DNA from 3 places in the Gorillibacterium sp. sgz306347 genome. Region 3 is predicted to be linked to each of the others. Evidence: riboswitches for the same ligand, from Rfam matches in the RefSeq annotation. Region 3 holds a riboswitch; each other region holds the start of a gene.
The links. Region 3 has a riboswitch for cobalamin ahead of AC6I6H_RS13315 (anaerobic ribonucleoside triphosphate reductase). Riboswitches for the same ligand answer to the same signal wherever they lie in the genome.
Positions count from the first base shown of each region.

Region 1: another riboswitch for cobalamin. It lies ahead of nrdI (class Ib ribonucleoside-diphosphate reductase assembly flavoprotein NrdI); the one in region 3 lies ahead of AC6I6H_RS13315 (anaerobic ribonucleoside triphosphate reductase).
Region 2: another riboswitch for cobalamin. It lies ahead of AC6I6H_RS16960 (S-layer homology domain-containing protein); the one in region 3 lies ahead of AC6I6H_RS13315 (anaerobic ribonucleoside triphosphate reductase).

Region 1 covers NZ_JCAPET010000045.1:23,262-25,524, forward strand. The annotation lists gene cls (cardiolipin synthase) at 1-630, opposite strand, end outside; cobalamin riboswitch at 797-999, shown strand; gene nrdI (class Ib ribonucleoside-diphosphate reductase assembly flavoprotein NrdI) at 1,157-1,525, shown strand; gene nrdE (class 1b ribonucleoside-diphosphate reductase subunit alpha) at 1,503-2,263, shown strand, end outside.
Region 2 covers NZ_JCAPET010000035.1:11,088-13,350, reverse strand. The annotation lists gene AC6I6H_RS16960 (S-layer homology domain-containing protein) at 1-1,048, opposite strand, end outside; cobalamin riboswitch at 1,213-1,414, opposite strand; gene AC6I6H_RS16955 (MFS transporter) at 1,577-2,263, shown strand, end outside.
Region 3 covers NZ_JCAPET010000022.1:64,632-66,894, reverse strand. The annotation lists gene AC6I6H_RS13315 (anaerobic ribonucleoside triphosphate reductase) at 1-1,079, opposite strand, end outside; cobalamin riboswitch at 1,213-1,413, opposite strand; gene AC6I6H_RS13310 (pyridoxamine 5'-phosphate oxidase family protein) at 1,585-2,004, opposite strand; gene AC6I6H_RS13305 (MDR family MFS transporter) at 2,170-2,263, shown strand, end outside.

The sequences.
Region 1 (2,263 bases), on a different contig from region 3:
GATGCGGGACGGGAAAAAAGCCGCCGCCTTTCCGCCCGCTTCGAGAAGCGGCCGGAAGAACCGCCGGGGCAGCCAGGAGCTGCCGATGTCGTCGTACAGAAAGCGCACCTCCACCCCTTCCGCCGCTTTGGCCGCCAGGGCGTTGATGACCGTCTGTCCGATCTCGTCGTTGCGCACGATGTAGTACATCAGGTGAATGTGATGCTTGGCCTGTGCAATATCCCGCAGAAGCGCCGCGAATTTTTCGTTGCCCTCCGTATATACGCTGACCTCGTTGTCCTGCGTGTAAAAAGCATAGCTGCTGGTCAGGTTCATGTAGATCATGTCCAGGTAATCGGCGGCGATCGGATCGTTGAACTTGATGCGGCTTTCGCGGAAAATGCGCCGCTGCCCTTCTATCAGTCGCTCCAGCCCGTTCTGGGTGGCCTCCTGGATTTTGTATATTTTGCGACGGCTCATGGTTTGGCCGAGGATCAGATACAGCACAAACCCGACGCCGGGCAAAAACAGCAGCACCATCACCCAGGCCCAGGTCGTTTCCGGCTTCTTGCGTTCCCAAAACACAACAAACGCAGCCAGAATCAAGTTTGCAATGGAGACAACCGAGTAAATGTCGTTGAATTTCAGCATGCCTGCACCCCGGGGATCAAGTTTACGAACGGCGAGCCAAACGGCGGCCGCGGAAGATCATACACGGTTCTGCACCCATGGTAGCATATTCCCCTTTCGACTTCACAGACTTGACAAAAAAAGATTTGACAAGCACTATATATCGAGTTATTTTAATCATTATCACAAGATATTGATTCAAACGGGTGCCTTTCTCTTATAGATAGAGTAGAGGCTTAATAGGGAAGTCCGGTCAAAGCCGGCGCGGTCCCGCCACTGTGAAGGCCGAGCAGCCGTTCGAGACGCCACTGGATTCGTCCGATGAATCCGGGAAGGCGAACGCTGCGCAGAAGCCTGAGCCAGGAGACCTGCCCGTTTGCAAACACCTTGCACGCCCACGGAGAATGGGCCGGTGTCGCGATCCGCTATCGTTCTGCGTTTGGCCGCAGACCACATAGGGGCGCACCCGTGCCGACCGTCCGGGTGCCCCCTTTTTCATTGCGCACACGGGTTGAAGCGCAAGGTACATACACAAAGAGGTGATCGCATGCTCGTCGTTTACGATTCCAAAACCGGCAACGTCCGCCGCTTCGCCGGAAAGCTCGGGCTCCCTTCCGTTCAGATTGGAGACGACACGCAGGTATCCGAGCCGTTCGCGCTGGTAACCTATACAACCGGGTTCGGCCAGATTCCGCCCCGCACCCGGGTGTTTCTGGAGAAAAACGGAGGGCTCTTGCGCGGCGTTGCAGCGAGCGGAAACCGCAACTGGGGGCACGGGTTCGCGAAAAGCGCGGATACCATTTCGACGGAGTACGGCGTGCCGGTACTGCATAAATTCGAGCTGGCGGGAACCGCCGGCGACATCAAACGATTTCGGGAGGAGCTGGAGAAGCTTGCGGTACATTCAGTTAAATAACCAGTTGATGCAAAAGGGACCGGACGGACCGGACGGCTTCTATCGTCTGGAAAAGGATAAAGAAGCGGTTGAGGCGTTTCTGGAGGAGGTGCGCGAGCGCAGCCTTACGTTCGGCAGCTATCTGGAGCAGGTCGTCTACATGATTGAGCATGATTACTACGAGGACTTCCGCCGGCAGTACACGGGCGAAGAGATTGAGAGCGTCTTCCGCGCCGCCCATGAAGTGCCGTTCACCTATGCTTCCTATATGGCGGCATCCAAGTTTTACACCGACTACGCGATGAAGAGCAATGACAAATCGCTGTATCTGGAGCAGCTGCCCGACCGGGCGGCGGCGGTCGCTTTGCATCTCGGCCGAGGCGATGCCGAAACCGCGCGCACGCTTGCCGTTTCCTTCATGGAGCAGCGCGTGCAGCCGGCTACGCCCACGTTCCTGAACGCCGGCAAAAGCCGCCGCGGCGAAATGGTCTCCTGCTTCCTGCTCGAAATGGACGATTCGCTGAATTCGATCAACTACTGCCTGTCCACCTGCATGCAGCTTTCCAAGGTCGGCGGCGGGGTCGCGGTCAACCTGTCCAAGCTGCGCGGGCGCGGCGAGCCGATCAAAGGCGTCGAAGGCGCGGCCAAAGGCATCATGCCGGTGCTGAAGCTCATGGAGGACGCATTCTCCTATGCCGACCAGATGGGCCAGCGCAAAGGCTCGGGAGCGGCCTATTACAACATTTTCGGCTGGGACGT
Region 2 (2,263 bases), on a different contig from region 3:
GCCGGGAGTATTCGGTATATTTATTGGTTCCGCCCAGATTGCCCTGCCTGGCCTGCACTTCCTGGACCACCTTGTCGTAATACCCGTCATAATACCCTTCCGGAACGGGATACCCCGCCCTCGCCAGCGCCAGCACCGTCCATTCCCCGTTGCCGGTGCCGAACTTGGGGGCGCTGACGGTCGAAACCAGATAGGCCAGGCTGCGGTCCAGCTGCTCCTTGGCCTGTCCATTCGCCGCTGCGGTACTCACGGCAAAAGAAGCCGCCGAAGCGGCTCCTCCTGCTTGGAATGCGGCCGAAGACAAGGCCGTGTTCAGATCGGTCAATGCTTGATCTACGCTCGTCTGGCTGCTTTCCATGTTGGATAAAGCGCTGTAGGCTTGCTGGTATGCGGCGTAAATGTCCGGATCGGCCAAAAGCGCCGCCTTGTTCGGACTGCTGTTGATTTCCGCCACCTTGGCGGTCAAAGCGTCTTTGTCGGCGGGGTCGATAACGGGCGGGCCCCAGTCCGCGCCCAGGTCCACGCCGTAGCCATATACGGTAAACTGGGTGCGGAACACGTCGCCGTCCGCCGGGTAGTAGTCCGCCATGCCGAAATTCGGGAAGGCGTCGTCGACGGTGTACATCCACCCTGCCATGCTGGTGTAGTCGAATTCGCCGAGCCAGTCCGGATCGGCCTTCGTGCCGATCGTGTCTCCGCCGCCCGTCACCATCGTCTGTATGTAGGCGGGGATTGCGAGCGAAGCCGTGGAGCTGTCGCGAATCTTGGAGAGATAAAAGCCGCTTGTGACCGTGCCGTAGTTCTGATAATTCCCGGTGCCCAGGACGCGCGTCAGAACGGCAGCCCCGTTTTCACCGGCATAAAAAGGAACGTTCACCGGTTCTACGGCGTACCCTTGTCCAAGCGTAAACTTTTCAACGGTAACGGTGATGTAACCGGCCGGCGTCGTCCGCGCCGTCTCTGCAAAAGCTTTGCTGACGGGAGCGGGGAGTACAGTGAAGAGAAGTCCGAGAATCAAAAGTAAGGCTGTCCAGCGTTTTCGGTTCATGCTTGATCGATTCCTCCTTTGGAAATTGCGCATTGGGTTGAAGCAGTCGGTTCGCGGAAGCTAGACTTCCGGCAAATCGGGCGGACTGTCAAACGCGCGCGGAGGATCGTCCCTCGAGAAGCAAAATTTCCGCATGCCAAATACACCTCTCCTATCCTTCGTAGAATGGTGAAAAGAAACAGGCAGGTATTCTGGCTTAAGGATCGTCACCCGTTGCAGCCTTCCCGGTTGTCCAGTGGCATGTTTGCAAGGATTCCCCTCTTACAGCGGCGGGACCGCGCGGGATTTGCACCCGGCTTCCCTTTTAACCAATTCCGGTTCAGTTTAGAAAACTGAATAATTGGCACCCGTTTCCTATTGGTCCTATCATAACCAATTATTTTCCATTTGTCATGCTTTTTCTTAAAAGAGTTCCGGGAACGGGGTCGCGAAGAGAGAGCAAACGTCGAAAAAAGGCCGGTTTCGCATGGCCTGGGCGATATGGTACGATAGGAAAACCAGCCGGCAAGGCAAGGAGGAAAAAAGCGAATGGCACCCCCTTGGAAGAAAAACATCGTGCTGTTTCTGGCCAGTCAAACCATTTCTTTGTTTGGCTCGTCGCTCGTTCAGTATGCTATCCTTTGGCACATCACGCTGACCACCAAATCCGGCTCCATGATGACCGTGATGATTCTGTGCGGCTTTTTGCCGACGCTGCTGCTTTCCCCTTTCGCCGGGGTTTGGGCGGACCGCTTCAACCGCAAGGTTTTGATCATGACGGCGGACACCGCGATCGCGCTCTCCACGCTGGTGCTTGCGGTTTTGTTCCTGCTCGGGTATGACGCGCTCTGGCTGCTTTTTCTGATTTCCGCTATCCGGGCGCTTGGAACGGGCGTGCAAACGCCGGCGGTCGGAGCCTTTGTGCCGCAGCTCGTTCCGGAAGACAAACTGCCCCGCGTGAACGGCGCGAATGGCAGCATTCAGGCGATGGTGACCCTGCTCGCCCCGATGGCAAGCGGGGCGCTGATGAACGCGGTGCCGATGGCGGTTATTCTGCTTATCGACGTGGCGACCGCCGCCGTGGGCGTGCTGACGCTGCTTTTGTTCCTCCGCGTTCCGGCCCACGCCAAGGCCGGGCAGCCGCAGGAGGCCGGCTATTTCGCCGACTTCCGCCTCGGCCTGCGGTACATTGCCTCCCACGCCTACATCAAGGCATTTTTCGTGTTCAGCGGGATC
Region 3 (2,263 bases):
GTTCCGTAATTGATCGAGCTGAACGGAATTTGCGCTCCCGCGCGGCTGTGCATCGTGTTCAGGTTGTGAATAAACGCCTCCATCGCCTGGTACGTGCTGCGCTTCGTTTCCGCTTCCGCGTTCTCCAGCGCGAACCGCTGCGCCCGCTCGCTGACCGCACGGTCGCCGGTCAGCCTGGCCAGCGCCTTCAGCTCCGCTTCGGCATGCGCTTTGTCGCGCGCAAGACGGGGCTGCATCTCTTTTTCGGCGAGCTCGGCGATCAGTGCCGTAACGGCGCCCGTCAGCTTCGCGTCCGCCCCGTGCAGCAGCTCCAGCGCTTTAATCAGATGAGTGCGATAATGGCGGATATATGTTTTGGCGACGCCGGGGGCCATTCCGTAATCGAAGGATGGGATGCTTTGGCCGCCGTGCTGATCGTTCTGATTGGATTGAATCGCGATGCAGGCGAGGGCCGCATAGCTTTGGATGTCATTCGGCTCCCGCAATTCCCCGTGACCGGTTCCGAATCCGCCTTTAAACAGCTTGCCGATATCAATCTGGCAGCAGGTTGTGGTCAACGTCAAAAAATCCAGATCGTGAATATGAATGTCGCCTTCTTTGTGCCTGGCGGCGTGCTCCGGCTTCAACACAAACAATTCGTAAAACTGCTTCGCTCCCTCGGAGCCGTATTTCAGCATGGTTCCCATTGCCGTGTTGCCGTCGATGTTTGCGTTCTCACGCTTCAGGTCGCTGGCTTCCGCCTCGCGGTAGGTCAAGTCCTCATATACCTTCATGAGCCGGTTGCTCATTTCCCGCGCCCGGGTGCGCTCCGCCCGGTAAAGAATATAGGCTTTGGAGGTTCCCATCAGACCGGCCTTCATCAGGACCCGTTCTACCGTATCCTGAATCTCCTCCACCGGAGGAACCGGATGCTCGGATTCCCGTTTGCCCAGCTCGGCGGCCACCTGCTCGGCCAGCCGGCAGGATTCTTCATAGCCGGCCTCGCCGGTGGCGGAGGAAGCCTTCCAAATGGCTTGTCCGATCTTTTCAACAGCGAATGGGGCTTCCCGGCCGTCTCGTTTGCGAATCTTTGTGATCATATCAGCGCATCCCTTCCAAATATATCGTTCGGTTCAGTAGAAGCGGCTGCAAAAAAAAGGGAGCGCAAAGAGAGAGCCGCTTTCCATACGAAAGCGTGCCGGTCTTTGAATGGCTCCCTGTCCTCGCAGGGTCCTTCTTCCAGGCGGCGGGGCAGGTCTCCTGGCTTTGGCCTCGTCATCCCCGGAACGCCTTCCCGGCGCGACGGCCAGTGGCAACTTTATCCGGAGACTCTTCCATTACAGTGGCGGGACCGCACCGGTTTTGCACCGGCTTCCCTATTAAGCGGGCCGGTATCAGTAAACCGGCTTTTGCACCCCTTGCCATACAATATGTAGTTGCAGAGACGACATTACATCAATATATAGTCCAAGTCAATGCTGTTCGCAAAATCTCCCCACTTCGATTTTTTGCCCGGCTCCGGCCGAAAAAGCGGAAAAAGCCGCCCGGAAGCGCTCCCGCGCCCCTTTGCGGCCTTATCGTAAATATGGCAAAGACGTGAACGCATCAAGGCGTCCAAACGGCGTTATGTTTGTCCTTTCCGGTGTATTCGATTCGGGTCGGCGTCAGCTTCAAAATGACATAATCGGGATCGTCCGGGCCGGTGAACCACTTTTCCAGCTCCTTATTCCAAACCTTTTGTCGCAGCGATTCGTCCTTCGTGACCTCCGCTGTCGCTTCGATTTCCAGCAAATCTTTGCTGCCTCCGGCTTCATAACCGGCCAGCAGGCAGGCGTGCGGGTTCTCGCGCAGCTCTTCCACCTTGTGGGTTTTCCGGTCGGTGGCCAAATAAATATCGAGGCCTTCGTGGAAAATAGCCATATAACGGACTTTGGGCTTGTTTCCCTGCTCAATCGTACCGAAAGAGCCGAATTTGTTCTCGGAAAGCGCCCGGCCGATCGCTTGCTCCAGTTCCTGTTTCTCCACTTCCGTTCACTCCTCGTCTGATGGGGTCCACATGGCTGTCCATGCACTACCATTAGTGTACCCTGCGGGTCCGGAAATGAACCTTTTGCCGGGCCGGACGCCATGTCTTGACAAGGAAGAAAGAGGAACCTAAACTTGTGCAGAGTCCCAAAAGGAGGGTACCGGATGGATACGAAAAAAAGCAATTTGAAAGGGCTGGTCGCAGGACTCCTGCTGGCCATTCTGATGTCCGCCATGGACAACACCATCGTGGCGACCG